Regions from separate parts of the Streptomyces sp. NPDC006368 genome, predicted to be linked through region 4. Evidence: riboswitches for the same ligand, from Rfam matches in the RefSeq annotation. Region 4 holds a riboswitch; each other region holds the start of a gene.

Region 1 (7,811 bases), on a different contig from region 4:
TTCGGGAGCTGGTACGTGACGGGCGGCATCCGGGCGCTGGCGGACGCGGTGTACGAGCGGTGCCTGGCGCGGAGGGTCGCGTTCGTCTTCGGCGCCGAGGTGACCGGTGTCGTGGTGAGGGACGGCCGGGCCGTGGGGGTGGAGTGCGCCGGCGGTGAGCCCGTCGACGCGGACCACGTGGTGGCGGGCGCCCCCGTGCCGGCCCTCTACCGCGACCGGGTGGTGGGGCGGGACGCGCCGGGCGAGCACCCCCGCCGCCAGGCCCTACGCACCGGGCGGGTCACCGTGTGCCTGGCGCTGCGAGGCGCTCGCCCCTCGGACGCCGTGCACCGGACGGTGGTCCACTCCGCCGACCGGGACGGCGAGCTGGACGCGCTCGCCCGGGGACAGCTGCCCGGGCGGCCGACCGTGACGGTGCTGCGTCCCGGCGACGCGCTGCTGTGCCCGGACGAGGACCACGAGTCGGTGACGGTCACGGCCACCGTGTCGGCGGGCGGTGACGGAGCCCCGGAGACCCTGTGGGCCGGCGCCGGGGAGGCGGGGGTGGCCGCTTTCGCCGACCGGATGGTGGAGGCGGCGCAAGCGGCCGTGCCGGGGTTGCGGGAACGGCTGCTGTGGCGTCAGGTGCGCACGCCCGCCGACACGTTCCGCGAGACGGGCGTGTACGAGGTGCCCGGTCCGGCCCTGGCGGGGGCGGGCGGCGCGCTGCTGCCCGCCGCCAACCCGGCGCCGCTGCCCGGGCTGTACTTCGCCGGCGGCTGGGCCCACCCGGGCGGGGGGCTCGCGCACGCCGGGATGTCGGGCGCGCTGGTCGCCGGGCTGATCGTGGAGGGCGCGGACTTCCGCGGCTCCCGGTAGCGGCTTGCCGGGCGCCGCGGGCGGGCGGGTCCGGCGCCTCCGGGGAGCGGGTGACGCGGCTGCTCGGAGCGGCGTGCGCGGCTCCCGGTGACCGCCGGTCCGCTCCGGGAGCGCTGCCCGGTCGTCAGTAGCGGTACTGCGGGTCGTTGGGGTCGTACCCGTACGGCGAGGGCTGCTCCTGGGGCGGCGGGGGCACCTGCTGCTCCCCGTCGCGCTGCTGCGGCACCCAGATCCCGCCCGGCGGCGTGTCGACGCCGTACTGGCCGGCGTTGGGGTCGGCGTACTGCTGCCGGTCCGTGCCGTAGTCGTACGCGCCGTACGACGGGGCCTCGGCGCTGGGGCCGATGTACGGGTCGGAGTACGCCGCGTACTGCTGGTGCCCGGTGCCGTAGTCGTACGGCGCGGTGTAGGTGTACGCGTCCTGCTGTTCGTACCCCGTCTGGGCGTACGTCCCGAAGCCGGCGCCGTCGTACGAGGCGGTCGAAGGGGCCTGGTCGTCCTGGGCGGTCTGCTCGGCGCCGTAACCGGTGGGGCCCGTGTAGACGCCGTACTGCCCGGTCTCGTCCGGCAGCGGCTGCGGCTCGTAGACGGAGGTGGTGTCGGCGGGCGATGACGCGGGCCCGGGCCCCTGCCCCTCGTAGTCGATGCCCGTGACCTCCAGCGTGGGGCCGGCGGCTGCGGCGGCGCCGGACCGCGCCTTGCGGCGACGGCTCGCGCCGGGTTTGCCGCCGAGCGCCCAGCCGGTCGAGAAGCCGCGCCGGAAGGACAGCGTGACGTACGTCTGGCCGACCGCGAACGCGAGGGCACCCACGACGATCACCACGACGGAGGGCAGCAACACGCCCACCACCACGCCCAGGAAGCCGACGAAGGCGATCAGCCGCCAGCGCAGCCGCGCCTTGTACTGCAGGAGCACCTCGCCGAGCAGCCACAGCGCGACGACACCGAACGCGATGTAGAGGACCGTCCAGCCCATGCCCGCCCCTCTCATTCGGCCGCCGCCCCGGGACGTGGCGGGTACGGCCGGTCAGGACTGCTGGTGCAGTCCGAGATTTTCGTAGATCTCGAGCGTCGCGGTGGAGTTGTTGAGCGTGATGAAGTGCAGCCCGGGGACACCCTCCGAGAGCAGACGTGCGCAGAACTCCGTTGCGAACTCGATACCAATGGAGCGTACAGCGGCCGGATCGTCCTTGACGGCGAGGATCCGCTCTTTCAGCGCGGGCGGGAAGTGGGCGTTGCTGAGCTGAGCGAACCGTTCGATCTGCTTGACGCTGGTGACCGGCATGATCTCGGGGATGATCGGCGTCTCGCAGCCCTTGGCCGCGACCCGGTCGCGCAGCCGAAGATAATCCTCCGGATCGAAGAACATCTGGGTGATCGCGTAGTCGGCGCCGGCCCGGCACTTGTCCACGAAGTGGTGGATGTCCGCGTCCCAGTCGGTGGAGCGCGGGTGCATCTCGGGGAAGGCCGCGACGCCCACGCAGAAGTCGCCTGACTCCTTGATCAGCCGGACGAGGTCGGCGGCGTACCGCACGCCCTGGGGGTGCGGGACCCACTCGCCCATCGGGTCGCCGGGCGGGTCGCCCCGGACGGCGAGGATGTTCCGGATGTCGGCGTCGGCGTACTGGCCGATCATGTTGCGCAGCTCGGCGATGGTGTGGTTGACCGCGGTGAGGTGCGCGACGGGGGTGAGCGTGCTGTCGGCGGCGATCTGCTCGGTGGCCTTGACCGTCCCGGCGCGGGTGGACCCGCCGGCTCCGTACGTCACGGAGACGAAGCTGGGGGCCACCGCCTCGACCCGGCGCAGCGCGTCCCAGAGGTTCCGCTCGCCCTTCTCGGTCTTGGGCGCCCAGAACTCGAAGGAGTACGTCGTGCCGGTCGCGAGCAGATCGCGCACGGTGCGGGCGCGATCCGTCCTGGTGGAGGGTGTGCCGAGGGCCATACCGGCAGGTTAGCCAGGGTGGGGCGGTCACCCAACCGGAGCAGGGGAAATCGCCCGATTTGCCGGGTTGTTGTCCATCCTTCGGACACCTGACGGTTCGCAGCGCCGCCGAAAGGCTCAGGGACCGGGTTGGTGTCCCACCCCTCGGACACCTGCGGCCATATAGCGGATCGGAACGGCGTCAGCCGGCCGCTCCGACACGGTCAGGCGGCGGCGCGCTCGCGTATCCGCTCGGCCAGGGCGGCGGTGGCCGACGCCGGGTCGTCGGCCTCGGTGATCGCCCGTACGACGACGATCCTGCGGGCACCGGCGTCCAATACCTCGTCCAGGTTGCCCGCGTCGATGCCGCCGATCGCGAACCAGGGCCGCTCCTGGCCCAGCGAGGCGGCGTACCGCACGAGGTCCAGCCCCGGCGCGTAACGCCCCGGCTTGGTGGGCGTGGGCCAGCACGGTCCCGTGCAGAAGTAGTCGACGCCCGGCTCGGCGGCCGCCACGTCCACCTCCGCCTCGGCGTGCGTGGAGCGGCCGATCAGGATCCGCTCGCCCAGGATGGCGCGGGCCGCGGGGACCGGCAGGTCGCCCTGGCCCAGGTGCAGGACGTCGGAGCCGATGGCGTGCGCCACGTCGGCCCGGTCGTTCACCGCGAGCAGCTTGCCGTGGCGGCGGCAGGCGTCCGCGAACACCGCCAGGTGCTCCAGTTCCTCGCCGGCCTCCATGCCCTTGTCGCGCAGCTGGACGATGTCCACGCCCGAGGAGAGCACGGCGTCCAGGAACGCGGGGAGGTCACCCTGCCGCCTGCGGGCGTCCGTGCACAGGTAGAGCCGGGCGTCGGACAGGAGCGCGCGTGCGGTGGACATGGGTGTTCCCCCCGGGTGCGGTGGTGTGCGGGCCGGGCCCGGGCAACGACGGCCCGGCCCGGCCCGTACACCACCTGGTGTCGGTGTCGGTTCAGTGCGTCAGACGGCGAGCGCCTGGGCGCGGCGCTTCACCTCCGTGCCGCGATTCTCGCTGAGCGCCTGCACGGGCGTGCCCGGCAGGGTCGGGTCGGGAGTGAAAAGCCACTCCAGCATCTCTTCGTCGGTGAAGCCGTCGTCCTTCAGCAGCGTCAGGGTCCCCGCGAGACCCTTGACGACCTTGCCGTCCTTGATGAAGGCGGCGGGCACCTGCAGCGTCCGGTTCTCACCGCGCCGCACGGCGATCAGCTGGCCCTCCTTGACCAGCTGGCGCACACGCGTCACCTCGACATTCAGCATTTCCGCGATGTCGGGCAGGTGGAGCCAGGCAGGGACGAGAGCATCGATCTTTGCGTCAATCTCGGTCACGGGACAAGCGTGCCATCCCGGACTGACACTCGGTACCCGGCTACGCCCGTGCTGCGGCCTTCAGGGGGACGGAGGGGTCCGCGACGCGCGCCGGGTCGAGCGGCTCGCCCGATTCGATCAGCTTGCGCCCCTGCGCCAGATCACGCGGCCGGCCGACCGCCAGCAGCGCCACCAGGGCACCGTCACGCAGCCACACCACCGACCAGGAGGCGCCGGCCGGGTCGCCCCGCCACACCATCGCGTCGGCCGACGCGTGATGGCCGGCGTACTGCACGAAGCGGCCGAACTGCTCGGACCAGAAGTACGGCACCGGGTCGTACGCGCGCGGCACCTCGCCCACGATGGCGGCGGCGACCGTGCGCGGCCCCTGGAGGGCGTTGTCCCAGTGGTGCACCAGCAGCCGCTCGCCGTAGCGGGCGGAGGGGAAGGAGGCGCAGTCCCCGACGGCGTACACATCGGGCACCGACGTGCGCAGATGGTCGTCGGCGACGATCGCGCCGGCCTCGTCGAGCGTGACGCCCGAACCGGCGAGCCAGTCGGTGGCGGGGCGGGCGCCGATGCCGACGACCACGGCCCCGGCCGGCAGCAGCCTGCCGTCCTCCAGGGCCACCTCGCCGGGCTCGACACGGGCCACGCGTGCGTGCGTGAGGAGCTGGGCGCCGTTCTCCTCGTACCAGGCGGCCATCGGGGCGGCGGCCTCGGCGGGCAGCGCGCCCGCGAGCGGCCGGTCGGCGGCCTCGACGACGGTCACCGCGCACCCCGCCTCGCGCGCGGCCGTCGTGAACTCGGCGCCGATCCAGCCGGCGCCGACGACCACGATGTCGTGCTTGTCGACCAGGACGGGGCGCAGCCGTTCGGCGTCGTCCAGGGTGCGCAGCAGGTGGACGCCGGGGACGCCCTCGCAGCCGGGCAGCGCGAGGGGCACGGCGCCCGTCGCCACGACCAGGACGTCGTAGGGCACGGGGCCGGCCTCGGTGTCGATCTCGTGCGCGTCGGGGCGCAGTCCGGTGACCTCCAGGCCGAGGCGCAGTTCGATGCCGAGGGCCTCGAAGTCCACCTCGAAGGCCGAGCCCTCCGCCGTGCCCAGCAGCACCGCCTTGGACAGCGGTGGCCGGTCGTACGGCTGGTGCGGCTCGGCGCCGATCAGCAGCAGCGGGCCGGCGAAGCCCTGCTCGCGCAGCGCGACGGCGGTCTGCACGCCGGCCATCCCCGCGCCGACGACGACGACACGCCGCCCGGCCGCCGACCCGTCCGCCGCCGACCCGTCCGCCGCCCCGCCCGCGACGGGGCCTCCCGTCGCGGGACCTCCCGCCGCGGGTGCCTCGCCCGGCAGTCCCTCGTCACGCGGCCGGTCTGCATTCATACGCTCGCTCACCCGATCACCTTACGTAGCTGACGTGACGTCAGGAAGTAGCTGCTCGACGACGCTCGTGCCGCTCCCCTCCTGCGACTCCCATTCCCAGGCCTCCTCCAGCCGAACGCGGCCGTCCGGAAGGTCCACCACCGTGGAGACGCAGTGCCCGGACGCCGTCCCTCCGTCGCGCTCGAGCTGCACGTACCGGAAGTCGAGCCGGTCCCCCGCGCGCGTGCCGGCGAGCTGTCCGCGTACGACGTCGCCGCCCGCGTACTCCGCCCGGATCCGGCCGTCCTGCTCGTGGTAGGCGAAGCGGGTCCGCGTACCGACCTGTCCCGGCGATCGGTCGGCGACGGGAGCGAGGACGAGGCCGCCGAGCGAGCGGGCCACTGCGAGGGCTCCCCTACTGAGAGTTGAGGGGTGGGGTTAGTCTGGCCACCGTAGAGCACTCGCGGGAGCCCGGACGCACTGGGCTGAGAGGGAGGCTGGGACGGCCTCCGACCGTACGAACCTGATCCGGGTCATGCCGGCGAAGGGAGGGGCTGGACGCCCATGCATCCACGTACGAGACCGGATGTCCTCGTCATCGGGGGCGGAATCATCGGCCTGGTCACGGCCTGGCGGGCGGCGCAGCGGGGGTTGCGCACCGCCGTCGTCGATCCCGAGCCGGGCGGCGGGGCCGCCCGGGTGGCGGCGGGCATGCTCGCCGCGGTCACCGAGCTCCACTACGGCGAGGAGACCCTCCTCGGCCTCAACCTGGCGTCGGCGCGCCGCTACCCCGGCTTCGTCGCCGAGCTCCAGGACGCGGCGGGCGGGGCGGACGTCGGCTACCGCGCGTGCGGCACGCTCGCCGTCGCCCTGGACGCCGACGACCGCGCGCACCTGCGGGAGCTGCACGCGCTGCAGAGCCGCTCGGGCCTGGAGTCCGAGTGGCTGAGCGGGCGCGAATGCCGGCGTCTGGAGCCCATGCTCGCGCCGGGCGTGCGCGGCGGGCTGCGGGTGGACGGCGACCACCAGGTCGATCCGCGGCGGCTCGCGGCGGCGCTGGTCGCCGCGTGCGAGCGGGCCGGGGTGGACTTCCACCGCACCTGGGCGGACCGGCTGCTGGTGGTACGGCACCGGGCGGCGGGCGCCGGCCTCCGCGACGGGGGGGAGCTGGCCGCCGGACAGGTGGTGCTGGCGGCGGGGAGCCTGAGCGGCAGGCTCGACGGCGTACCGGACGACGTGCTGCCGCCGGTGCGGCCGGTCAAGGGGCAGGTGCTGCGGCTGACGGTGCCTCCCGCGTACGCGCCGTTCCTGTCGCGGACGGTCCGCGCGGTGGTGCGCGGCAGCCACGTCTATCTGGTGCCGCGCGCGAACGGCGAGCTCGTCCTCGGCGCGACCAGCGAGGAGCTCGGCTGGGACACGACGGTCACGGCCGGCGGGGTGTACGAGCTGCTGCGCGACGCCCATGAGCTGGTGCCGGGCATCACCGAGCTGCCGCTGACCGAGACCCGCGCGGGGCTGCGGCCCGGCTCCCCCGACAACGCGCCGCTGCTCGGCCCGACCGCGCTGCCCGGGCTGCACCTGGCGACCGGGCACTACCGCAACGGGGTGCTGCTGACGCCCGTCACGGGTGACGTGATGGCCGAGGTGCTGACCACCGGGGAGCTCCCTCAGGAGGCCCGCGCCTTCGCCCCCGCCCGTTTCCCGTCCCTCTCCCCGGTAGGAGTGTCATGAACGTCTCCGTGAACGGCGAGGCCCGGCGGCTCGCTGGCCCCACCACGCTCGACGCCCTGGTCGCCACCCTCACCACCGCGCCGTCCGGTGTCGCCGCCGCCGTCAACGAGACGGTCGTGCCGCGCGGCCAGTGGGCCGGGACCCTGCTCGACGAGGGCGACCGGGTCGAGGTCCTCACCGCGGTCCAGGGGGGCTGAACCATGGCCGACGACCGTCTGACCATCGCCGGGACCACCTTCGACTCCCGGCTGATCATGGGTACGGGCGGGGCGCCCAGCCTCGACGTCCTGGAGCGCTCCCTCGCGGCCAGCGGCACCGAACTGACGACCGTGGCGATGCGCCGCCTCGACCCGACCGTCCAGGGTTCGGTCCTGTCCGTCCTCGACAAGCTGGGCATCCGTGTCCTGCCGAACACGGCCGGCTGCTTCACCGCGGGCGAGGCCGTGCTGACGGCCCGGCTCGCGCGGGAGGCGCTCGGAACGGACTGGATCAAGCTGGAGGTCGTCGCCGACGAGCGGACGCTGCTGCCCGACCCCATCGAACTGCTCGACGCGGCGGAGACCCTCGTCGACGACGGCTTCACGGTCCTGCCCTACACGAACGACGACCCGGTGCT
Region 2 (7,811 bases), on a different contig from region 4:
CCTCGCCCTACTATCGGCTCGCCATGACAGCAGCAGGGAAGCACCAGGTGAGCCGGGCACAGACCCGGGGAAGCCGGCAAGGTCGAGCGGGCATCCGGGACGTGGCCGCCGCAGCCGGGGTATCCATCACGACTGTCTCCGACGCGCTCAACGGCAAGGGCCGGCTCCCGGACGCCACCCGCCGCCATGTCCGCGAGGTCGCCGACCGGCTGGGCTACCGCCCGTCCGCCGCGGCCCGCACGCTCCGTACCGGCAAGTCCGGCCTCATCGGCCTGACCGTGACGACCTACGGGGATGAACCTTTCACCTTCACCGAATTCCCGTACTTCGCCGAGATGGCCAGGGCCGCCACCTCCGCCGCGCTCGCCCGCGGCTACGCCCTGGTCATCCTGCCCGCCACCTCACGCCATGACGTCTGGTCCAACGTCGCCCTCGACGGCACCGTCGTCATCGACCCCTCCGACCACGATCCGGTCGTCACCGAGCTCGTCCGCCAGGGCCTGCCCGTCGTCTCCGACGGCCGCCCCGCCGGCACCCTCCCGGTCACCGCCTGGGTCGACAACGACCACGAAGCCGCCGTTCTCGATCTGCTCGACCATCTCGCCGCCGCCGGCGCCCGCCGGATCGGCCTGCTCACCGGCACCAGCACCGATACGTACACCCGCCTGTCCACCACCGCGTACCTCACCTGGTGCGAGCGTGTCGGACAGGACCCGGTCTACGAGGCGTACCCGGCCCATGACCCGTGCGCCGGGGCCGTCGCCGCCGACCGGCTGCTGGCCCGCCCGGACCGCCCCGACGCCGTCTACGGTCTCTTCGACCCCAACGGCACCGACCTGCTCGCGGCGGCCCGGCGGTACGGGCTGCGCGTCCCGGACGACCTGTTGCTGGTCTGCTGCAGCGAGTCGACGGTGTACGCCGCCACCGAGCCGCCCGTCACGACGCTCTCCCTCCAGCCGCGCCGGATCGGCACCGCGGTCGTCCAGTTGCTCATCGACGCGATCGAGGGCGTCGACGGCGACCGGCCGGTCGAACAGGTCATACCGACCGAGCTCATCGTCCGGACGTCCTCCCAGCGGCGCTCCACACGCACCACCGTCAGCCCTCCCAGGTCACCCTCCCAGGAATGAACCGACAACAGCCCGGGGTGACGACCAGGGGCAGACATTGCCAATTGGGGCAAAACAACCGGTGAACCCGGGACCACACCCGGATTCACCACCCCTGGTGCGTCACACAGCTGGGGCCTCATTCCTATGATGGGCGGACGACACCGCGGGCCGCCCCGACCAGGCCGGTCCGCCAGGTGTAGGGCGTCGCGACGGTGGTGGAGGGGTCGATGACTCAGGGGGCCGGTCAAGGACCCGTGGTGCGGACGGCGACGTTGCGCGACTTCCGCGTACCGCCGTACGCCCAGGTGCCGGTGCAGGGTGACGCCACACCCCCGGGCCAGGCTTTTCCCGAGGGCGAGTTCCCGGAGGGGTACACGCCCACCGAGCGGGACCTTCCGGTGATCAACCGTGGTGACACCGTGCAGGTGTCCATGGACCCGGAGACGGCTCCGGTGGCCGCCCCCGCGCCCGCCGCCGAGAGCGGCCCAGGTCCGCTGTACGTGGTCGGCGACGTCCACGGGTATCTCGACGAGCTCCTCGCCGCCCTGCACCAGCAGGGTCTGATCGACGGCGATGGCCACTGGGCCGCGGGCAACGCCCGGCTGTGGTTCCTCGGCGACTTCACCGACCGGGGTCCGGACGGAATCGGCGTCATCGACCTCGTCATGCGGCTCTCCGCCGAGGCCGCGGCGGCGGGCGGCTACTGCAAGGCCCTCATGGGCAACCACGAGCTGCTGCTGTTCGGCGCCAAGCGGTTCGGCGACACACCGGTGAACTCCGGTGCCGGCACCGCCACGTTCCAGGCGGCCTGGCTGCTCAACGGCGGCCAGAAGAGCGACATGGACCGTCTCCAGGACGTCCACCTCCAGTGGATGTCCCGGCTGGACGCGGTCGTCGAGGAGGACGGGCACCTGCTGCTGCACTCCGACACCACCGCCTACCTGGAGTACGGCTCCACCATCGAGGACGTCAACGACACCGTCCACGAGATCCTGACCCGCAACGACGCCGACGAGTGCTGGGACCTGTTCCGCAAGCTCACCAAGCGCTTCGCCTTCCGGGACGAGGGCGGCCCCACGGCCGTGCGGGAGCTGCTGGCGGCCTACGGCGGGCAGCGCGTCGTGCACGGCCACAGCCCGATCCCCTACCTGCTGGGCGAGGTCGGCTCGGAGGACGGCGAGGACGGCACCGGCCCGTCGGTCGAAGGGCCGCATGTGTACGCGGACGGGCTCGCCATCGCCATGGACGGCGGTGTCACCATGGCCGGAAAGCTGCTGGTCGTCCAACTCCCCTTGCGCGGCTGAGACGTCACGCAGCGCAGCCGGGCCAGGCGATTTCCGGAAATCCTCTGTCACCCCCCGCCGTAACGGCTCTACCATCGGCTTATCCGTAGCAGGCTCTCCTCCGTTTCCGCCCAACTGCCCGTTCCACGCGGGCAAACAGGCCCTACGGAGTATCGGGGGATGCACATGAAAAGCGCTCCGCACCTGCTGACCGAGGACCGTTCCGAATACGAGCGCCTCCTCGACGACGCACTGCGCAATGCGCACGAACGTCCGGAACTCGCCGGGATCGGACAGCGGCTCAACGCCGAGCAACTGCGCACCATGGCACTGAACGCGACGGCGATCATCACCGCTGCCGCCGCCACCGAGTACGACCACTTCGTACAGGTGCGCGAGGAGTCGCGTACGCCCTCGCGTCTGTCCGCCATCGATTCCGTACTGTCCGCTTCCGATGACGGAACGGCGACCGGCCCGGGTGCCGGTCTCGGGGTCGTGGTGACCGTACTGGCGCCCGTGCTGGCCGGCACCGCAGCGGTCATCTTCCTGCTCGTCGGATATCTGCTCAAAGTGCTCGATCCGGCGCCGTCCTTCGCGGATCCGCTGCTCGCCGCGGGCTGGTTCTTCGCCGCGGTCACGGCCCTGGGCATCCTGGTCGCCGCGATCGGCCTGCTCATCACGGCGCTACGCAACAGCTCCACCCAGGTGTCCGCCGACGAACCGGGCGGCGAGCTTCCCGACGAGATCGCCCGGGCGAGAGAGGCGTGGCGCCACGCCCTCCTGGAACGGGGCATCATGCCCTTCCTGCGTGACGCCCTGGCCGATCCCAGTGCCGATCCTGCCTCCGGGGCTCCTCCGCGCCCGGTCGGACGGATGCCGAAGGTCGGTTACAGCGGCCCGGACTTCTCCAGCCCGAGCGAGGGCGGCGCAGCCGCCCGCCCCACGTTCACCAGCCCCGACTTCACCAGTCCGGACTTCGGCGGACCGGGTCACCAGCCGGACTGATCTCCCGGCGCACCGGCATACCGACGCGCCGTGGGGCGCGGTCGGCTGTCGGTGTTTCACGTGAAACATCCGTTCACGCGGAGTACCGCAGCCGACGCGCCCGATCGGATCAGTCGGCCATCGGGAGGTACACCCTGTTGCCGGACGCCGCGAACTCCTTGGACTTCTGGAGCATCCCTTCCGCGATCTCCGAGTCCGTGCCCGCCGGCTGGTCGCCGCCGAACTGCTCCGTGATGCTCCTGCTGATCTTCATCGAGCAGAACTTCGGACCGCACATGGAGCAGAAGTGCGCGGTCTTGGCCGGTTCGGCAGGCAGCGTCTCATCGTGGTACTCCCGGGCGGTGTCCGGGTCGAGGGCCAGGTTGAACTGGTCCTCCCACCGGAATTCGAACCGGGCGTCCGACAGCGCGTCGTCCCACTCCTGTGCCCCGGGGTGCCCCTTGGCCAGGTCGGCCGCGTGCGCGGCGATCTTGTAGGTGATGACGCCGGTCTTCACATCGTCCTTGTTGGGCAGGCCGAGGTGTTCCTTGGGCGTGACGTAACAGAGCATGGCGGTGCCCCACCACGCGATCATCGCGGCGCCGATACCGGAGGTGATGTGGTCATAGGCCGGGGCCACATCCGTGGTCAGCGGGCCGAGCGTGTAGAACGGCGCCTCCTCGCAGATCTCCTGCTGCAGGTCGATGTTCTCCTTGATCTTGTGCATCGGGACGTGGCCCGGGCCTTCGATCATCGTCTGGACGTTGTGCCGCTTGGCGATCCGGTTCAGCTCACCGAGCGTGCGCAGCTCCGCGAACTGCGCCTCGTCGTTGGCGTCCGCGATGGAGCCGGGGCGCAGACCGTCACCCAGGGAGTACGTCACGTCGTACGCGGCGAGGATCTCGCAGAGCTCCTCGAAGTTCTCGTACAGGAACGACTCCTTGTGGTGCGCCAGGCACCACGCGGCCATGATCGAGCCGCCGCGCGAGACGATGCCGGTCTTGCGACGCGCGGTCAGCGGCACGTACCGCAGCAGCACGCCCGCGTGGACCGTCATGTAGTCGACGCCCTGCTCGGCCTGTTCGATGACCGTGTCCTTGTAGATCTCCCAGGTCAGCTCCTCGGCCTTGCCGTCGACCTTCTCCAGCGCCTGGTAGAGCGGCACGGTGCCGATCGGCACGGGAGAGTTGCGCAGCACCCACTCACGGGTGGTGTGGATGTTGCGGCCGGTGGAAAGGTCCATGACCGTGTCGGCGCCCCAGCGGGTCGCCCACGTCATCTTCTCCACCTCCTCCTCGATGGAGGAGGTGACGGCGGAGTTGCCGATGTTGGCGTTGACCTTCACCAGGAACCGCTTGCCGATGATCATCGGCTCGATCTCCGGGTGGTTCACATTGGCCGGGAGTACGGCGCGGCCGGCCGCGATCTCCTCGCGCACCACCTCGGGGGAGACGTTCTCGCGGAGCGCGACGTACTCCATCTCCGGGGTGATCTCGCCGCGGCGCGCGTACGCGAGCTGCGTCACCGCCTGGCCGTCGCGGCCACGGCGCGGCTGGCGCGGCCGGCCGGGGAAGACGGCGTCGAGGTTCCGCAGGCCCCCGCGCGGCGAGGTGTGCTTGACCCCGTCATCCTCGGGGCGAACCGGACGGCCGGCGTACTCCTCGGTGTCACCCCGCCCGATGATCCAGTTCTCGCGCAGCGGCGGCAGGCCGCGGCGTACGTCCGTCTCGACATGCGGATCGGTGTACGGCCCTGACGTGTCGTACAGCGTCACGTCCTTGCCGTTGGTGAGGTGCACCTTGCGGACCGGCACACGGAGGTCGGGGCGTGAGCCCTCGATGTACCCCTTGTGCCATCCGATGGACTTCCCGGCCTCGTCGTCGTTCTGGTTCGAGGCAGGCGTGCGTGCGTCCTGAACGGTCATCGTGACCTACTCCCTACGCCGGCATTACCCGGTAACAGGTTCGGCGGTCGACGCAGCCGTTTCCGTACGTCTCGTACGGAGGTCAGCGCCCTCTCAGCCCGGTGCTCCGAGCTCCCGCGTGTACAAAGGTGCCACCACGCTAGCGTCCTTGCGGCCACGCTGAACAGAGGGCCCCCACCGTTCTTGCGATGATCGGTCCGTGACTTCCCCACATGAGACCCCCGAGCCCAGCGGACAGGCACACGGACAGACGCACGGTCACGCGCACAGCCACGGCCCTGCCGCGCCCGTCTCCCAGCACCTGCGCAAGGTCATCGCCGCCGTGCTGATCCCCTTCGCCACGGCGGTGGTGGTCGGTCTCGCCGTGCTCTGGCCGGGCGGCGCACCGGAGCACGAGCGCACCGGTGTCGGCTTCGACCGGCAGACCGAGCAGGGCGAGGTCGTCCGCGTCGAGAAGGTGGACTGCAAGGACGTCAACGCCGCGCAGGTCCCGCCGACCGGCGACACGACGACACCCGAGGGGCGCGAGGCGGTCAACGCGCAGCAGGGCCAGTGCGAGAAGGCGACGGTCGAGGTCACCACGGGCCAGGACAAGGGCCGCAGGTTCACCGAGATCGTGCAGCCCGACGCGCCCCGTCAACTGGACGAGGGGCAGGGCGTGGTGGTGGCGTATGCCCCTGACGCACCGCGTGACCTGCAATACTCCGTCACCGATGTGATCCGCAAGGTGCCGATGGCGCTGCTCGCCGCGATCTTCGCGCTGGCGGTGGTGGCCGTCGGCCGGATGCGCGGGGTGATGGCGCTCGTCGCGCTCGCGGTGAGTTTCGCCGTACTGACCCTCTTCATCCTGCCGGCCATCCTGCAGGGATCGAATCCGCTGGTCGTGGCGGTGGTGGGGTCGAGCGCCATCATGCTGATCGCGCTCTACAGCTGCCACGGGCTGACCGCCCGCACCTCGGTGGCGGTGCTGGGCACGCTGATCTCGCTGCTGCTGATCGGGCTGCTGGGCTCACTCTTCATCGGCTGGGCGTCACTCTCCGGCAACACCGACGACAACACGGGCCTCATCCACGGTCTTTACCCGAACATCGACATGTCCGGTCTGCTCCTCGCCGGTGTCATCATCGGCTCGCTCGGCGTGCTGGACGATGTGACGGTCACCCAGACCTCGGCCGTATGGGAGCTCCACCAGGCGGACCCGAAGATGGGCCCCCGAGCGCTGTACCGGGCCGGTATCCGCATCGGCCGCGACCACATCGCCTCGGTGGTCAACACGCTGGTGCTGGCGTACGCGGGTGCGGCGCTTCCGCTGCTGCTGCTCTTCTCGATCGCGCAGAGCAGCGTGGGGACGGTGGCCAACAGCGAGCTCGTGGCGGAGGAGATCGTCCGCACGCTGGTCGGTTCGATCGGGCTCGTCGCCTCGGTGCCGGTCACGACCGCGCTGGCCGCCCTCGTGGTCTCCGCCGACCGGCCGGGCCCCGCCGCCGCGGGCCCGGCGGTACGCGGCGGGCGGGGAAGGCGGCGCCGGAAGTAAGGGCCCGTCCCCGCCCCCCGCGCGCGGCCGGGACCCGGCGGCGGATCCGTGGGATGCCGGTCGTTCAGCCGGCGTTCTCCTCGGCGAGGATCCGGCCGAGCGCCTCCTCCAAGTGGTGCTCGAAGTCACCGAGCGAGCACTCCTGCCCCAGCGGCACCAGCTTGTCGGTCCGGTCGAGGAACGCCACCAGAGGCGGCGCGCTCGCCCGGAACTGCGCCCGGTCGCTGCCGACCTGGAGGCGGATGCTGACGTCCGACAGGTCCTCGGGGCCGGTCGGCGCGATGTGCACATCACCGTCGCCGCTGGGCGCGTTGATCCCGTCGAGCAGCAACTCCCGCCCGAACGCCCACGTCACAGGCGCGTCCCCGGGCAGATGGAAGGTCATCCGGACCGCGTACGGGTCCTTCGTCTCGTACCCGAGCTCGACCGGGATTCTGAAGGAGAGCTCCTCCGAAACGACGAAACTCATCAGGACCTCGGCCTGCACCGACTCGCGCATCATGTACCCCGCAGTGGATGAAGCAGTTTATGAACAAGAGCCTGAACAACAGCTGATGAAGGACGGGCCCGAAACGGCCGGTTATTGATCCTTACTCGCCCCTCTTGAGTCATCGTCATCGTGGTCGAGGTACTGGAGGATCACAAGGAGTGAGTTTTCAGATACTGATAGAGAACGCGAGCGAATACAGCACGCTGCCCACTTCCCCGCGCAGCCAGTCAACAGCGGGACGCAGACGTTCCTCCTTATGGAGGGGTAGGGAAATGGCCATCGCCCCGGCCGCCGATCCCGCCGTGATGGGAATGGCGGCGCACACGGTGCCGAGCGCGTATTCCTGGCGCTCGATGAGCGGCTGCATCGGCGCCGTTCCGGCCAGCCGCTCCAGCAGGGCCCGGCGGTCACGGACCGTGTAGGGGGTGATCGGCTGGACGGGATACCGGTCCAGATGGTCCTGACGGGCGCCCTCGTCGAGCTG
Region 3 (7,811 bases), on a different contig from region 4:
CAGCACCGCCGCCGTGGGCAGGTCGAGCAGCTGCGCGGTCTGCCGGTAGATCTCCGCCTCCAGCGTGGCGTACGCGGGCCCGCCGAGGATCTGGACGATGCCGAAGGAGGTGTACGTGAAGAGGAAGACCATCAGCGCGGCGGCGGCCACGGCGGGGGCGAGCGCGGGCAGCGTGACGCGCCGCCACGCCCCGAGCCGGGAGGCGCCCAGCACCCGCGCCGCCTCCTCCTGCCGCGGGTCGAGCTGCGCCCACAGGCCGCCGACCGTGCGGACGACGACGGCGTAGTTGAAGAAGACGTGGGCCAGGAGGATCGCCCACACGGTGGTGTCCAGCCGTACGCCCCACAGCTCGTCGAGCAGCCCGCCGCGCCCGACGAGCGCGAGGAAGGCGGTTCCGACGACGACGGTCGGCAGCACGAACGGCACGGTGACGACGGCCCGCAGCACCTGCTTGCCGGGGAAGTCGAGGCGGGCGAGGACGTACGCGCCGGGCAGCGCGACCAGCAGGGTCAGCGCCGTCGAGGCGCACGCCTGCCAGGTGGTGAACCACAGCACGTCCAGGATGTCCGGGCGGCTCAGCACCTCGCCGAGCCGCCCGAACCGCCAAACGCCGTCCGTCCTCAGGCCGCGCCCGACGATCGCGGCGACGGGGTAGGCGAAGAAGACGGCGAAGAACACCACGGGCAGGGCCATGAGCCCCGCCCGCAGCGCCCCGCCCTTGACGTCCTTTACTTCAGGACGAGCGAGGACCACGACTGGATCCACTGGTCACGGTTCTCGGCGATCTTCTCGGGGGCCACGGTGTGCGGCTTGTCGACCGTCGCGCCGTGCCGGGTGAACAGCTCCGGCAGCGTCGCGTTCTTGATCACCGGGTTCACGAACATCTGCAGCGGCATGTCCTCCTGGAACTTCTCGCTGATCAGGAAGTCGATGAGGGCCTTGCCGCCGTCGGGGTTCTTCGCGCCGGTGAGCAGGCCGGCGAACTCGGTCTGCCGGAAGCAGGTGCCGGTGGAGACCCCGGTCGGCGCCTCGGCCGGCCGCGGGTCGGCGTACAGCACCTCGACGGGCGGGCTGGAGGCGTAGGAGACGACGAGCGGCCGGTCGCCCTTGGCCTTCTTGCCGCCGGCGGAGCCGGAGAACTCCTGGTTGTAGGCGAGCTCCCAGCTGTCGACGACCTTGACGCCGTTGGCCTTCAGCTTCTTCCAGTAGTCCTGCCAGCCCCCGTCGCCGTACTGGGCCGCCGTACCGAGCAGGAAGCCGAGGCCGGGCGAGGACCGCTCCGGGTTCTCGACGACGAGAAGGTCCTTGTAGGCGGGCTCGGCGAGGTCGTCGAAGGTCTGCGGCGGCGCGAGCTTCTTGTCGGCGAAGTACTTCTTGTCGTAGTTGACGCAGATGTCGCCGCTGTCCACGGGGGTGACGCGGTGCTTGTCCTTGTCGAGCTGCACGGCGTCCTGGACCTGGTCCAGGCCCTTCGCCTCGTACGGTTCGAAGAGCCCGTTGTCGAGCGCGCGGGAGAGCAGGGTGTTGTCGACGCCGAAGAAGACGTCGCCCTGCGGGGCGCCCTTGGTGAGGACGGCCTTGTTGACGGCCTCGCCGGCGTCGCCGCTCTTGAGGACCTTGACGGTGTAGCCGGTCTGCTTGGTGAACTCCTTCAGGACGGCCGGGGAGGCGTTGAAGGAGTCGTGGCTGACGAGGGTCACGGTCTTCGACTTCGTACCGCCGTCGCCGGACGCCTTGTCCGAGTCGCCGCCGCAGCCGGTGAGCGTGGTGACGCCCAGCGCGGCGGCCAGCGTGCCGACCGCGATCTTCTTGGTGGTGCTCACTGAGATTCCTCCTGGGTATGACCAGGAAGAGACGCGGCCCTGCCCACCCGTCGGGCGGGTGGGCAGGGCGCAACAGCTCGAGTAACGACCGAACTTCCTACCCAGAATGACCTGGGCGAGGTTCAGAGGGTCTGCAGCCGCCGTGCTTGTTCCCAAGCGTGTGCCGCACTCTCAGCGCTGTGGCGCTCCCCTGTCGGAATATGCAGATGTGTTCGAGCCCAGACTACAAGGTCAGCGCTCTGCCGCCGCGAGCTGTCCACAGGCGCCGTCGATCTCCTGACCGCGCGTGTCGCGGACGGTGACGGGCACGCCGTGGGCGGCGATGGCCTCGACGAACGCCTTCTCGTCCTCGGGGCGCGACGCGGTCCACTTCGACCCGGGGGTCGGGTTGAGCGGGATCAGGTTGACGTGTACCCGCTTGCCCTTGAGGAGGCGGCCGAGCAGGTCACCGCGCCAGGCCTGGTCGTTGATGTCGCGGATGAGCGCGTACTCGATGGAGACGCGGCGGCCGGACTTCTCGGCGTACTCCCAGGCGGCGTCCAGTACCTCGCGGACCTTCCAGCGCGTGTTGACGGGGACGAGGGTGTCGCGCAGCTCGTCGTCGGGGGCGTGCAGCGAGACGGCGAGGCGGCACTTGAAGCCCTCGTCGGCGAAGCGCAGCATGGCCGGGACGAGGCCGACGGTGGAGACGGTGATGCCGCGCTGCGAGAGACCGAGCCCGTCGGGCTCGGGGTCGGTGAGGCGGCGAATGGCGCCGACGACCCGCTTGTAGTTCGCGAGCGGCTCGCCCATGCCCATGAAGACGATGTTGGAGAGGCGGGCCGGGCCCCCGGGGACCTCGCCGTCGCGCAGGGCCCGCATGCCGTCGACGATCTGGTGCACGATCTCGGCGGTCGACAGGTTCCGGTCGAGCCCGGCCTGGCCGGTGGCGCAGAAGGGGCAGTTCATACCGCAGCCGGCCTGCGACGAGATGCACATCGTCACGCGGTCCGGGTAGCGCATGAGGACCGACTCGACGAGCGTGCCGTCGTGCAGCCGCCACAGGGTCTTGCGGGTGGTGTCGTCGTCGCACGAGATGTGCCGTACGACCCTCATCAGGTCGGGCAGCAGCTCGGCGGCGAGCTTCTCGCGCGACGCGGCGGGGATGTCGGTCCACTGGGCCGGGTCGTGGGCGTACCGAGCGAAGTAGTGCTGGGACAGCTGCTTGGCGCGGAACGGCTTCTCGCCGATGGCGGCGACGGCTTCCTTGCGCTCGGCGGGCGTCAGATCGGCGAGGTGACGCGGGGGCTTCGTGGCTCCGCGAGGCGCGACGAATGTCAGTTCTCCCGGGACGGGGCGTGCCATGACCTGGTACTCCTCAGTAAAGACGAGGCCGCGGTCCTGAGCCGGGAGACCTCACCGGATGATCCCCGCGGTGCGCGGGGCCGAAAGGGCCCGCCGCCTCGACGCGACGAGCCCTTCCAGGGTAACCGGATCCCGATTCAGCCTGTTCCGACGAAGACCACCAGCGACAACCACACCACCGGCGCCGTCGGCGACAGCGAGTCGAGCCGGTCCATACCGAGCCGATCCGCGGCTACCGCCGCCTGGCACCGTGGCCCTCCGTCACCCCGCTCCGACAAAGACCACCAGCAACAACCACACCACCGGCGCCGTCGGCAACAGCGAGTCGAGCCGGTCCATGATGCCACCGTGGCCCGGGAGCAGCGTGCCCATGTCCTTGATGCCGAGGTCGCGCTTGATCATGGATTCGCCGAGGTCGCCGAGCGTGGCGCTCGCCGCGACCGCGAGGCCGAGCAGCAGGCCCTGCCACCAGGTGCCGCCGTCGATCGCGAACTCCATGCACAGCGCGCCCGCCGCCATCGCGAAGGTCACCGCGCCCAGGAGCCCCTCGCGGGTCTTGCCGGGGCTGATGCGCGGCGCCAGCTTGTGCGTGCCGAAGCGCCAGCCGACCGCGTACGCGCCGGTGTCGCTGACCACCGTCAGGAGGAGGAAGGTGAGCACCCGCCACGGGCCGTCGTCCGCGGTGAGCATCAGCGCCACGAACGTCGCCAGGAACGGTACGTAGAACGCGGCGAAAAGCCCCGCCGTGACGTCCCTGAGGTAGCCCTCGGGCGGTTCGGTCATGCGCCAGACGAGCACCGCCAGCGCGGTGAGCGCCATGGCGACCCAGGCGCCTTCCGCGCCCCGCACGTAACCGGCCACGACCATCGCCGCGCCGCCGACCGCGAGCGGCACGAGCGGCACCTTGATGGACTTGCGCTCCTGGAGGCGGGAGGTCAGCTCCCACAGTCCGACGACGACCGCGACCGCGATCACGCCGACGAACACGGCCTTGACGACGAAGAGCGACGCGAGGATGACCACGCCGAGGCCGACCCCGACCCCTATGGCGGCCCGCAGGTCCCGGCCGGCCCGCTTCTTCTGCTGCGGCCGGTTCGGCGGGCCCGGCTGCTCCGGAGGCTGCGGTGCTCCCGACGGCGGGATGGGCATGGGCTCCTGCGGCATCTCGTCACGGACCGGGGGACCGCTCAGCGGAGCGGTCCCCCGGTCACGGTGGTCGTCCTGGTATCCGCCGGGCGCGTCCGGGGCGTCCCGGACGTCCGGCACGATGGGCATGGGCCGCGTCTGCTGCGCCTCACGCCCATCGTATGCGGGACCCGCCGGGGTCGCCGGGGCGTGCCCGGCAACGAGCCCCTGGTCGGGCGGACCCCAGTGACCGCCTCTCGGCGGGGTCCCCCAGGATGAGTCGTTCATCAGACCTCGAGGAGCTCGGCTTCCTTGTGCTTGAGCAGCTCGTCCACCTGCGTGACGTACTTCGCGGTGGTGTCGTCGAGCTCCTTCTCGGCACGCCGGCCCTCGTCCTCGCCGACCTCGCCGTCCTTGACGAACTTGTCGATGGTCTCCTTGGCCTTGCGGCGCACGGAGCGGATCGAGATCTTGGCGTCCTCGCCCTTGGTCTTGGCGACCTTGATGTACTCGCGGCGGCGCTCCTCGGTCAGCTCGGGGAACACCACCCGGATGATGTTGCCGTCGTTGCTCGGGTTGACGCCGAGGTCCGAGTCGCGGATGGCCTGCTCGATGTTGCGCAGCGCGCTCTTGTCGAACGGGGTCACCACGGCCATGCGCGGCTCCGGCACGGAGAACGACGCCAGCTGGTTGATCGGCGTGATCGCACCGTAGTAGTCGGCGACGATCTTGTTGAACATGGCCGGGTGCGCACGACCGGTACGGATCGCGGCGAAGTCCTCCTTGGCGACCAGGACGGCCTTCTCCATCTTCTCCTCTGCTTCGAGGAGGGTCTCTTCGATCACCACTTGCTCCTGCGTGTCTTGAGTAGGCGCGTCTTTACGCTCTGCACGGTGTCCGACCGGCAGGGCTTTGTCCATCCCCGGATCAGGGCACCGGGGGACGAGACGGGTCGTGTCCGGTCGGGCCGGTCAGGTCCGGGTGCCCTGGTCGCTCACGAGAGTGCCGATCTTCTCACCCTTCACGGCGCGGGCGATATTGCCCGCGGCGAGCAGTTCGAAGACGAGGATCGGCAGGTTGTTGTCGCGGCAGAGAGTGATGGCGGTGGCGTCCGCGACCTTGAGGTCGCGGGAGAGCACCTCGCCGTACTCCAGCGCGTCGAACTTCACCGCGCCCGGGTTGGTCTTCGGGTCGGAGTCGTAGACGCCGTCCACGCCGTTCTTGCCCATGAGCAGCGCCTCGGCGTCGATCTCCAGGGCGCGCTGCGCGGCGGTGGTGTCGGTGGAGAAGTAGGGCATGCCCATACCGGCGCCGAAGATGACGACGCGGCCCTTCTCCAGGTGGCGAACGGCGCGGAGCGGGATGTAGGGCTCGGCGACCTGCCCCATGGTGATGGCCGTCTGGACCCGCGAGTCGATGCCCTCCTTCTCCAGGAAGTCCTGGAGAGCGAGGCAGTTCATGACCGTACCGAGCATGCCCATGTAGTCGGAGCGTGCCCGGTCCATGCCGCGCTGCTGCAGCTCGGCCCCGCGGAAGAAATTGCCACCGCCGATCACTACGGCGATCTCCGCGCCGTCGCGTACGACCGCGGCGATCTCGCGTGCGATGGCGTGTACGACGTCGGGGTCGACGCCGAGGCCGCCGCCGCCGGCGAACGCCTCACCGGACAGCTTCAGCATGAAGCGGCCGGCCTTTTTGCCGTGGATGTCGTCGCCCTGTGCGGCGCCCTGATTCATGGAGATCTCCTCGTGCACATACGAAGAAGGCCATTGCCGGGGTACTGGTGGTCCCTAGCGGCAATGGCCTCCTCGTCAGATCTGCGGGCGTCCGGCGCTCACGCGGCCGACGTCCACGTGGGAAACCCTAGCGGGCCGCCCTGTCGATCGCGTACCGGCTCAGATGCCGACCTTGATGCGGCTGAAGCGCTTCAGGGTGACACCGGCCTCGTCCAGGATCTGCTGGACGGACTTCTTGTTGTCGAGCGCGTACGGCTGGCCGAGGAGGGTGGCCTCCTTGAAGAAGCCGTTGACGCGACCCTCGACGATCTTCGGCAGCGCGGCCTCGGGCTTGCCCTCGGCGCGCGTGGTCTCCTCGGCGACGCGGCGCTCGGCCTCGACGACCTCGGCCGGAACGTCCTCGCGGGAGAGGTACTTCGGGGCGAAGGCGGCGATGTGCTGCGCGACACCCTTGGCGATCTCGGCGTTCTCCTTGTCGAGCTCGACGAGAACACCGATCTGCGGGGGCAGGTCCGGCATGGTCCGGTGCATGTACGCGGTGACGTAGCCGCCGGAGAACTGCGCGAAGCGGTCCAGGACGATCTTCTCGCCGAGGTTGGCGTTGGCCTCGTCGACGTACGCCTGGACGGTCTTGCCGGGCTCGATCTCGGAGGCGAGCAGCGCCTCGATGTCGGCCGGGGCGGTCTTGGCGACGTGCTCGGCCAGGGCCTGGGCGACGCTCTGGAACTTCTCACCCTTGGCGACGAAGTCCGTCTCGCACTTCAGCTCGACGAGGACACCGGAGGTGTTGTCGTCGGCGATGAGGGAGACGACGGCGCCGTTCTCGGCGGAGCGGCCCTCGCGCTTGGCGACGCCCTTCTGGCCCTTGATGCGCAGGGCCTCGACGGCCTTGTCGACGTTGCCGTCGGACTCGTCGAGCGCCTTCTTGCAGTCCATCATGCCGGCGCCGGTGAGCTCGCGGAGCTTCTTGACGTCAGCGGCGGTGTAGTTCGCCATGATCTGTGAATCTCTCTCGAAGTCTGGAAGATCTACGAAGATCTACGGGTGGACGGCGGGAGCTTCGTGGGCCCCCGCCGTCATCCGAACCTGAAAGGGTCAGGCCTGCTCGGCGTCCGCGGCCGGAGCCTCGGCAGCCGGAGCCTCGGCGGCGGGGGCCTCGGCGGCGGGGGCGTCCTCGGCCGGGGCCTCGGCAGCGGCCTCGGCCGGCTTGTCGGCGGCCTCGTCGGACTCCGCCTTCTTCTCGCCACCCTCGAGCAGGTCGCGCTCCCACTCGGCCAGCGGCTCGCCGGCGGCCTTGTCGCCCGGCTTCTGGTCGCCGGTCGCGGCGCCGGAGCGGGCGATGAGGCCCTCGGCGACGGCGTCGGCGATCACGCGGGTGAGCAGGGTGACGGAGCGGATCGCGTCGTCGTTGCCCGGGATCTTGTAGTCGACCTCGTCGGGGTCGCAGTTGGTGTCGAGGATCGCGACGACCGGGATGTGGAGCTTGCGCGCCTCACCGACGGCGATGTGCTCCTTCTTGGTGTCGACGATCCAGACGGCGCTCGGCACCTTCTGCATCTCGCGGATGCCGCCGAGGGTCTTCTCCAGCTTGGCCTTCTCGCGCGAGAGGACCAGGAGCTCCTTCTTCGTCAGGCCGGACGCCGCGACGTCCTCGAAGTCGATCTGCTCGAGCTCCTTGAGGCGCTGCAGACGCTTGTAGACGGTGGAGAAGTTGGTGAGCATGCCGCCCAGCCAGCGCTGGTTGACGTACGGCATACCGACGCGCGTCGCCTGCTCGGCGATG
Region 4 (7,811 bases):
CGGTGACCGAGCGTGAGCCGGTGGCCGTGCTCGACGCGGAACTGGTGTCGGTGGAGGAGGGAATCGCGTCCGGCGACACCATCACGCCCGGCCGGCTCGTCCGGCTGCGCGACGCGCTCGTCTCGGCGGCGCCCGTGGTGGAGCTCCTCGCCTCGGGCGGCGCGGTCGCCACCGCTGTCGCGGCCCTGCTGGGCAGTTGAGGTGGACCCGGCGGCGTGGCCCGTGCGATGGAACGTGGGCACCCAGAGCTGGGAGTACCCGGACGAGGCCTTGCCCGCCGAAGCGGATGACCACGGGGTGGTGGGGGAGGAGAGGGGCCCGTCCGGGACGGCCGGGGCGCCCGAGCGCCTGCCCGGGCTCGGTCCGGAGTCGCCCGGGCTCGGTCCGGAGTCGCCCGGGCTGGGTCCGGAGTCGCCCGGGCTGGGTCCGGAGTCGCCCGGTGCCCGGCCGCGGCACACCGGCCTCAGGCGCCCGTTGACGCCGCCGCCGATTCCCTGGCGGCCCCCCGGGCGATCCCTTTCCGACCACGACCAGGACCAGGACCCCCACCCTGGCCTCGGCTCCGGCCGCGGCTCCGGCTCCGGCCGCGGCGACGGCGCGGAGGGGTGGGCACACCGGTTGCCGTCGCTCGCCGCGGGGCTCGCCGTGGCAGCGGTCCTCGTCGCCGCAGGAGTCCGGTGGGCGGCGGCCGGTGACAGCTCGCCGGGTACGGCGGGCCCGTCCTCCCCGGCCGCGTCCTCGACCGCCTTCCCCACCGCCCCTCCGACCGCGCCGTCCGGTGACTACCGCGTCTCCACCGATGCCGGCGGGCTCAGCGTCGCGGTCCCGCGGGACTGGACGTACCGGCTCAGCGGCAGCTCGCACACCTACCAGGCGCCGGACTACGCCTCGTTCCTGGAGATCACCCCGGTCCCCGGCCCCGCCGATCCGCTGGAGACGGCGCGCGGGTTCTCCCAGGCGGTGAGGTCGGTCTGGTCCGGCTACGTCGAGACGGCACTCGGACCCGTCGGCGACGCCCCGGACGCGGCGGTCGAGGTGGAGTTCGCCCACGACGCCACGGACGGCACCCGGCGGCGCGGCATCTACCGCGTCTTCACGGCCCCGGACACCACCGTGTACGGGGCTCAGGTGGCCGGACCGAGCACCGACTGGCCCCGCCAGCGCGAGATCATGGACACGTTGCTGTCGACCTTCTACCCGTCCGGTGCCGCGCCGACCCCGTGACGCCTCCGCCACCGGCGGGCACCGGGGACCGCGCGGTCAGCGGACGAAGCTGTCGCGGCACAGCGCGGTCACCGACGGGTCGGTCACGCCCCGTGAGGCTTTGCACAGGTCCGCCATGCCGTACGTCGGCCGAGGCCGCGCCGCCGGTGGGCCGGGGCGCGGCCGAACGGGCCGCTTCGAACCCGTCCGTCCCTCGGCGGCCGGGCGCCGCACGGCCTGCCCGCGCGGTGGCTCCACGGTGACCCGCCTGTCCGCCGTGGGGCGTTCGCCGCGTGCCGCGCCGCCGCGACGCACCGGGTCGGTACGGGGCGTGGGGAGCGGACCGGTGGTCGCCAGCTCTTCCCGCGCCGGGGGTTCGGCCGGTGGCCTGCGCACCACGGGGGCCGGAGCCGGATCGCCCGCCGGCGCCGGCCGGTTGGGCCCGGGGGTGGCGGCGGGGGGCACGGACACGCAGCCCGCCGTTCCGAGGAGGAGGGCGAGAGCGAGAGGCAGGAGGAGCGAGCGCATCCGCTCAGCTTCGCGCACGGAGCCGGAGTCCGCCGGGGGCTACCGGCCGGGACCACCGGCACGAGTGACCCGGCTTACGATCATGAGCATGGGGAGAGCGGGGAACACGGATCCGGGCGGGCAGCGACCGTGCATGTGGTGCGGTCGCCCCTTCCTGCCGCGGGGCAGGCGCGGCCTTCGGCTGTACTGCAGCCGCTCGCACAAGTGGCGGCGCCGTCTGTCGGACCTTCTGGAGGTGGTGGGCGGCTCGGTGTGACGCGCCGGGCTCCGCGCGCCTCATCGCCCGGTCAGCCGGGGGCGGCGGGCGGGGGAGGGGTCATGGCCCACCGGATGGCCCTGGTCACGGCGTGGCCGCCCAGCCGCACACAGGTCTTCTCCACGACCGGCACGTGCGGCAGCCCGAGCGGCTCGCGCGCCCACAGCGGGAGCGTGGACACCGCGCTCGCGGCGAGGACGGTGTACGGGGCGCGGGCGATCGGCGGCAGGGGCGGGCGGAGCAGGATGAAACGCGCGGCCTCGCGGGCCTCCGGGGTGGCCCGCAGCTCCGGCCGGTAGGAGGCCAGCCGGTCGGCGAGGTCCGTCCGGTCGCGCGGCGGGTCGAGGACGCCGAGCGCGGACGCCACGCGCGCCATGTCGGCGACGTAGGCGTCGCAGCCGTCGGCGTCGAGAGGGTGCGCGCCGTAGCGTTGATGGGCGCACAGGAAGCTGTCGACCTCCGCGGCGTGCACCCAGCCGAGCAGGTGGGGGTCGGCGGCATGGTAGGGCTCGCCCGTGTCGAGGACACCTTTCACCGTGTCGTGCACGGCCCGGACGCGGTCGACCGCGCGCTGTGCGTCGTCCGCGGCGCCGTAGGTCGTCATGGCGAGGAAGGTGCTGGTGCGCTGGAGGCGCCCCCAGGGGTCGCCACGGTAGCCGGAGTGGGCCGCCACGGCCGCCATGGCCAGCGGGTGCAGGGACTGGAGCAGTAGGGCGCGCACACCGCCGATGAACATCGCGGCGTCGCCGTGGACCGTACGGATCGGTCGGTCCGGTGCGAACCAGCGGGGCCCCGGGGTGCCGTGGATACGGGCGCGGTTGACCGGCCCGGCGGGACCCGCGACATGGGTGAACAGGGTGCTGCCGAGTCGCTCCCGCAGCTCGGCGAGGCCGGGCGCGGACACCACGTTCATGCTTCAAGTATCCGCCCGGGGACCGGCCCGGCCGCAAGGTCCGGGAGGCGGCGGCGGGCGGCCTCGTCCGGCGTGCCGACCGGCCTCGCACATGCGAAAGCCCCGGGGCGCGGGCCCGGGGCTCGTGGTGCACGCGTGTCGTACGGGCGACCTACGAGACGGGCTCCCTTCGCCGGCATGGTCCGGATCAGGTGATGGGGGTCGCCTTCCGGTCCGTGGACCTTCCAGCCTCTCAGCCCGACCGCCGACGTCGGCCCCAGCGGGCATCTCCGCCAGAGTCGGCTACTTCGGTGGGACTCCCTCGCTCGCCCCGCAGGTCTGATATCAGCATAGTCCTCCACAGACCGGATGAAAGGGCTTATACCATGATTTTTTTCATGGATATGGATGGTGAGGGGCGTGGCTCAGCCGGAGGGATCCGTGAGCACGGTGAGCAGTGCCTGGTCGGTGATCGCCGCCAGGGACAGCGTCCGGTACCCCATGGAGTCGAACAGGACGGTGATCCGGTCACCCTCCTGGCTCATGACCATGCCGTCATCCCACTCGCGGTGCCGCACCCGGGTCCCCGGCGGATACGAACCGGCCGCGGGATGTGTCCGTTCGGCGTCACCGTGGACCGGGAGCCCCTCGGCGGCCGAGCCGTCGCGGGAGTCGGACAGGCAGACATCGCAGTGGCCGCACGGGGGTTCGTACGCCTCGCCGAAGTAACCGAGCAGGAAGCGACGCCGGCAGCCCGTCGTCTCCGCGTACGCCCGCACCATCTCCAGCCTCGACCGCTCCAGCCTTCCGCGGGCCTCCGCCGCCTCCGCCGCCCGCGCGGTGGCGTCATCGGCCGTCATGCCCGGGAGGGCGCGCACCTCGCCGGCGTCGTCGGTGCGGGCTGCCCCCGCCTGCTCCAGCAGGTTCGCGGCGGCCGTCACCCGGCGGCGTGACAGGTTCGTCTCCGCGCCGAGCTCGTCCAGCGGCACCGGGCCGTCCTGGTCGTGGAGCCGCTCGGCGACCTCGCCGACCGTCTCCTCGTCGGGCGTACGGGCGGCGAAGAGGCGTTGCAGACCGGTGTCCTGCGGCCGGTAGTGCAGCACCGCGACCGCGGGCCCACCGTCCCGGCCCGCCCGGCCGATCTCCTGGTAGTACGCGTCGAGCGAACCCGTCACGGAGGCATGGAGCACGAACCGCACGTCCTCCTTGTCGATGCCCATGCCGAACGCCGACGTGGCCACGACCACGTCCGCCTCGCCGGTCAGGAAGGCGTCGTGGACCCGGGAGCGCTCGTCGCCCGACAGACCGGCGTGGTAGGCGGCGGCGGACAGGCCCAGCGCGGCGAGTTCGGCCGCGTACTCCTCGGCGTCCCGGCGCGTCGCCGTGTACACGATGCCCGGCTTGGGCTCCGCCGCCGCGCGCTCCACCACCGCACGGCGCTTGTCCCGGTCCTCCAGGAACCGCCGCACCTCCAGCGTGATGTTCGGCCGGTCGAAACCGGCCACGACCGACACGGCGTCCTCCCTCATCCCCAGCCGCCGCACGATCTCCTCACGCACCGGGGGAGCGGCGGTGGCCGTCAGCGCGAGCAGCGTGGGCCGGCCCAGCCGCTCGACGACCGGGGCGAGACGCAGGTAGTCGGGGCGGAAGTCGTGGCCCCAGGCGGCCACGCACTGGGCCTCGTCCACCACGAACAGGGAGGGCGCGGCCTCCGCCAGGCGCTCGACCACCTCGTCCTTCGCGAGCTGCTCCGGCGAGAGGAACAGGTACTCGGCGTCCCCGCGCCGCACCGCCTCCCACGCCGCCTCGGTCTCCCCGGCGCCCTGCGCGGAATTGACCGCCACGGCCTCCGGAACCCGGTGCCGGAGCAGCCCCGCGATCTGGTCGCGCTGGAGGGCGATGAGGGGGGAGACCACGACGGTGGGACCGGGCAGCCGGAGCCCGGCCACCTGGTACACCGCCGACTTCCCGGCGCCGGTCGGCATCACCACGAGGGTGTCGCGGCCGTCCAGCACCGCCCGCATCGCCGTCAGCTGTCCAGGCCGCAGGGTCTCCCACCCGAACACGTCGGTGGCGGTCCGCTCCAGGGGGCTCGCATCGCTCATGACGGCCGACTACCCCGCAACACCCCGCCGACGACTCCTCCGGGGCACGCGGCGGGGCCGAGCCGCGCACCGGCGGCCCGGCCCCCGGCGCTTCCGGCGCCGGGCCTCCGTCAGACCCCGGTGAGTCCGACGGGCGCGCTCGCCGTACGCCGTACGCCGACCGCCGCCAGGAGGGCGCCCAGTACGCACAGCACCCCGGTGACCAGTGCGGCGGTGTGAACGCCGTTCATGAAGGCCTGGCCGCTGCCTTCCACCACCGCGGTCCTCACCTGCGCGGGCAGGTCACCGGAGACCGGCGCCACGCCCATGGTGACCGCGTCCTTCGCCTCGTACAGCCCGTGGGCGAGCGGCGCCGGCACACCGGCGGAGGTCAGTTCGCCGGTCAGCGTGGTGCCGACCCGGCTGCCGATCAGGGAGATCAGCACCGAGGTGCCGAGCGCGCCGCCGACCTGCAGGGACGTGGCCTGCAGACCGCCCGCCACTCCGGCGTCCCTGACCGGGGCGCCGCCGACGATCGCGTCGGAGGACGCGGCCATCACCATGCCCACGCCGAGACCCAGCGCGACGAAGGGCGGCCACATCAGGGCGTACGAGGAGTGCACACCCCAGCCGAGCATCGCGAAGGACGCCCCGGCCTGGAGGACCATGCCGAGCGGCATCGTCAGCCGGGCGCCGTACCGCTCGGTGAGCTTGGCCCCCAGCGGGGAGGCGACCACGGACGCCAGGCTCAGCGGCAGGGTGCGGACGCCGGCCTCGACGGGGGTGAAGCCGCGGACGTTCTGGAGGTACAGCATGACGAAGAAGATCACGCCGAGCAGGGCGAAGAAGTTGACCGCGGTGATGACGGTGCCGATGGTGAGCGCCCGGTTGCGGAACAGGCGCATGGGCAGCAGGGCGTGGCCGATCCGGGTCTCGTACCAGCCGAACACCAGGAGGACCACCAGGCCGGCGGCGAGTGTGCCCAGGGTCGGGCCCGAACTCCAGCCCCAGGTCTCGCCCTTGACGACGCCGAAGACGAGGACCAGGAGGCCGGCGGCCAGCAGGACGACTCCGAGGACGTCGAAGCGGCGGTCACCGGCGGAGTTCTTGCTCTGCGGCAGTACGAGCGCGCTGACGACCAGGGCGATGATGCCGATGGGCGCGTTGATGTAGAAGACGGACTCCCAGGTGACGTGCTCGACCAGCAGGCCGCCGACGATGGGGCCGAGGGCGGTGGACACGGAGGACACCATGGCCCAGATGCCGACGGCCATGCCGAACTTCGCCGGGGGGAAGACGGCCCGCAGCAGCCCGAGCGTGTTGGGCATCAGGAGGGCGCCGAAGAACCCCTGCAGCGCGCGGAAGGCGATCACGCCCTCGATCGATCCGGCCAGGCCGATGGCCACGGACGCGGCGGTGAAGCCCGCGACTCCGATCAGGTAGAACGTCCGGCGCCCGAAGCGGTCGCCCAGCTTGCCGCCGAGGATGAGCGCGGCGGCCAGGGCGAGGAGGTAGGAGTTGGTGACCCACTGGAGGTCGGCGGTGGACGCCTTCAGGGCCCGGCCGATCTCCGGGTTGGCTATCGAGACGACGCTGCCGTCGAGTCCGACCATGAAGAGGCCGAAGGCCACGGCGATCAGCGTCAGCCACGGATTGGCGCGGCGGCCACGGGGCGCCGGCGCCGGGGGCGGGATCGGTGCGGGCAGGGGGGAGCGGTCCACGGACGTGGAGGGGGAGGGCATGGGTGTGCCTTGTCTTCGAAGGGGGTTGGGCGAAGGGTTGCTCGACGGGCCTCGCGGTCACGGGCGGGCGACGGCATGGCGTCGGGAACGGAAGCAGTCCGCTCCCGCCGGTTCGGTCCGTGACGAAGAGGCCTCGTGGAAAAAGGGGGGTCGGCTCCGCGGAAAAGAGGGGGCCGGTCGCGGAATCAGCCGGACGCGGAGGACCGGAGGTGCCGGGTCAATGCGTCCAGGGCGCCCAGGGCGGAGCCGAGGGCGTCGAGCTCCCCGTCGGTGAGGGCGTGCAGCGCCTCCGCGACGTGCCCGTCGAGCAGCTCCTGGACCTCGGCGATACGGCTGCGGGCCGTCGCCGTCAGGTGCAGGTGCGCGATGCGCCGGTCGGTGGGGTCCTGCCTGCGGTCGAGCAGGTCCTGCTCGGTCAGCTGGGACACCAGGGCGCTGACGTTGTTGGGCTTCATGGACAGCGCCTCGGCCGCCTCACGCACGGTGACGCCCTCGCGGTCGCCGACGAGCCTCAGCAGCGCCAGCTGGCCCTCGGGGAGCTTGGGGTGCGGGAAGTCCCGCGCGACCCGGCGGTCGAGAGCCCGGTGCAGCGCGGGCAGGCACGCCGCGAGCACGGCGGCCACGCGGTCGATGTCCTGGCCGGACGCGCTGGAGGCGGGCATGCGGCCAGCTTACGTATGGCGAGATACCTATGTCAAAAGAGGTATCTCCGGGTGGGGTCCCGCACAACGGCATCGGTCCGGCCCGGCCACGGACCCTCCAGCCGGGCCGGGCGGCGGGCCGGGGACACACGCCGGCGGTCAGTCGGAGAAGGAGAGCCGCGCCAGCCGCACCTCCCCCCGGAGCCGGACGTGCACGTCGTGCCTCCCGTGCGGGCCGTGCGGGTGGTGCTTGCCGGGGAGCGCCACCGGGGCGGTCAGCCGTGTGTAGGCGTACCGCCCGCCCGTGGCGGGGACCCGGAACGCGGCCACCGGCGTCGCGTCCGGCAGCCGCAGCTCGATCGTCCCCGGGCCCGTGGCGGCCACCTCCACGGACACCGACCCGGCGCCGCCGAGGTCGCAGCGGCGGAAGACCAGCTCCCCCGGCTCGTCCCCGGCGGGCGTCAC

Evidence for each region. A riboswitch is a leader RNA that binds a small molecule or an ion and turns the genes downstream of it on or off. The one in region 4 is predicted to bind thiamine pyrophosphate.
Region 1: another riboswitch for thiamine pyrophosphate. It lies ahead of thiO (glycine oxidase ThiO); the one in region 4 lies ahead of ABZZ38_RS09275 (oxygenase MpaB family protein).
Region 2: another riboswitch for thiamine pyrophosphate. It lies ahead of thiC (phosphomethylpyrimidine synthase ThiC); the one in region 4 lies ahead of ABZZ38_RS09275 (oxygenase MpaB family protein).
Region 3: another riboswitch for thiamine pyrophosphate. It lies ahead of ABZZ38_RS21760 (thiamine ABC transporter substrate-binding protein); the one in region 4 lies ahead of ABZZ38_RS09275 (oxygenase MpaB family protein).

The regions. Positions count from the first base shown of each region.
Region 1 is NZ_JBEXQK010000007.1:181,908-189,718, reverse strand. Features, by position in the region: gene ABZZ38_RS08965 (NAD(P)/FAD-dependent oxidoreductase) at 1-858, shown strand, start outside; gene ABZZ38_RS08960 (hypothetical protein) at 983-1,834, opposite strand; gene metF (methylenetetrahydrofolate reductase [NAD(P)H]) at 1,886-2,800, opposite strand; gene thiE (thiamine phosphate synthase) at 3,004-3,657, opposite strand; gene ABZZ38_RS08945 (Rv2175c family DNA-binding protein) at 3,757-4,122, opposite strand; gene ABZZ38_RS08940 (FAD-dependent oxidoreductase) at 4,163-5,329, opposite strand; gene ABZZ38_RS08935 (hypothetical protein) at 5,507-5,866, opposite strand; TPP riboswitch at 5,918-6,031, shown strand; gene thiO (glycine oxidase ThiO) at 6,029-7,195, shown strand; gene thiS (sulfur carrier protein ThiS) at 7,192-7,392, shown strand; gene ABZZ38_RS08920 (thiazole synthase) at 7,396-7,811, shown strand, end outside.
Region 2 is NZ_JBEXQK010000015.1:95,137-102,947, forward strand. Features, by position in the region: gene ABZZ38_RS14500 (LacI family DNA-binding transcriptional regulator) at 24-1,130, shown strand; gene ABZZ38_RS14505 (metallophosphoesterase) at 1,340-2,416, shown strand; gene ABZZ38_RS14510 (hypothetical protein) at 2,576-3,400, shown strand; gene thiC (phosphomethylpyrimidine synthase ThiC) at 3,510-5,303, opposite strand; TPP riboswitch at 5,297-5,431, opposite strand; gene ABZZ38_RS14520 (YibE/F family protein) at 5,503-6,837, shown strand; gene ABZZ38_RS14525 (SsgA family sporulation/cell division regulator) at 6,902-7,336, opposite strand; gene ABZZ38_RS14530 (helix-turn-helix domain-containing protein) at 7,494-7,811, opposite strand, start outside.
Region 3 is NZ_JBEXQK010000031.1:55,624-63,434, reverse strand. Features, by position in the region: gene ABZZ38_RS21765 (iron ABC transporter permease) at 1-693, opposite strand, end outside; gene ABZZ38_RS21760 (thiamine ABC transporter substrate-binding protein) at 729-1,823, opposite strand; TPP riboswitch at 1,900-2,025, opposite strand; gene rlmN (23S rRNA (adenine(2503)-C(2))-methyltransferase RlmN) at 2,055-3,167, opposite strand; gene ABZZ38_RS21750 (phosphatidate cytidylyltransferase) at 3,429-4,580, opposite strand; gene frr (ribosome recycling factor) at 4,580-5,137, opposite strand; gene pyrH (UMP kinase) at 5,264-6,028, opposite strand; gene tsf (translation elongation factor Ts) at 6,188-7,024, opposite strand; gene rpsB (30S ribosomal protein S2) at 7,124-7,811, opposite strand, start outside.
Region 4 is NZ_JBEXQK010000008.1:58,936-66,746, forward strand. Features, by position in the region: gene ABZZ38_RS09265 (hypothetical protein) at 1-200, shown strand, start outside; gene ABZZ38_RS09270 (hypothetical protein) at 619-1,224, shown strand; gene ABZZ38_RS09275 (oxygenase MpaB family protein) at 2,019-2,900, opposite strand; TPP riboswitch at 3,048-3,181, opposite strand; gene ABZZ38_RS09280 (RecQ family ATP-dependent DNA helicase) at 3,305-4,984, opposite strand; gene ABZZ38_RS09285 (MFS transporter) at 5,095-6,705, opposite strand; gene ABZZ38_RS09290 (MarR family transcriptional regulator) at 6,891-7,367, opposite strand; gene ABZZ38_RS09295 (glycoside hydrolase family 3 C-terminal domain-containing protein) at 7,506-7,811, opposite strand, start outside.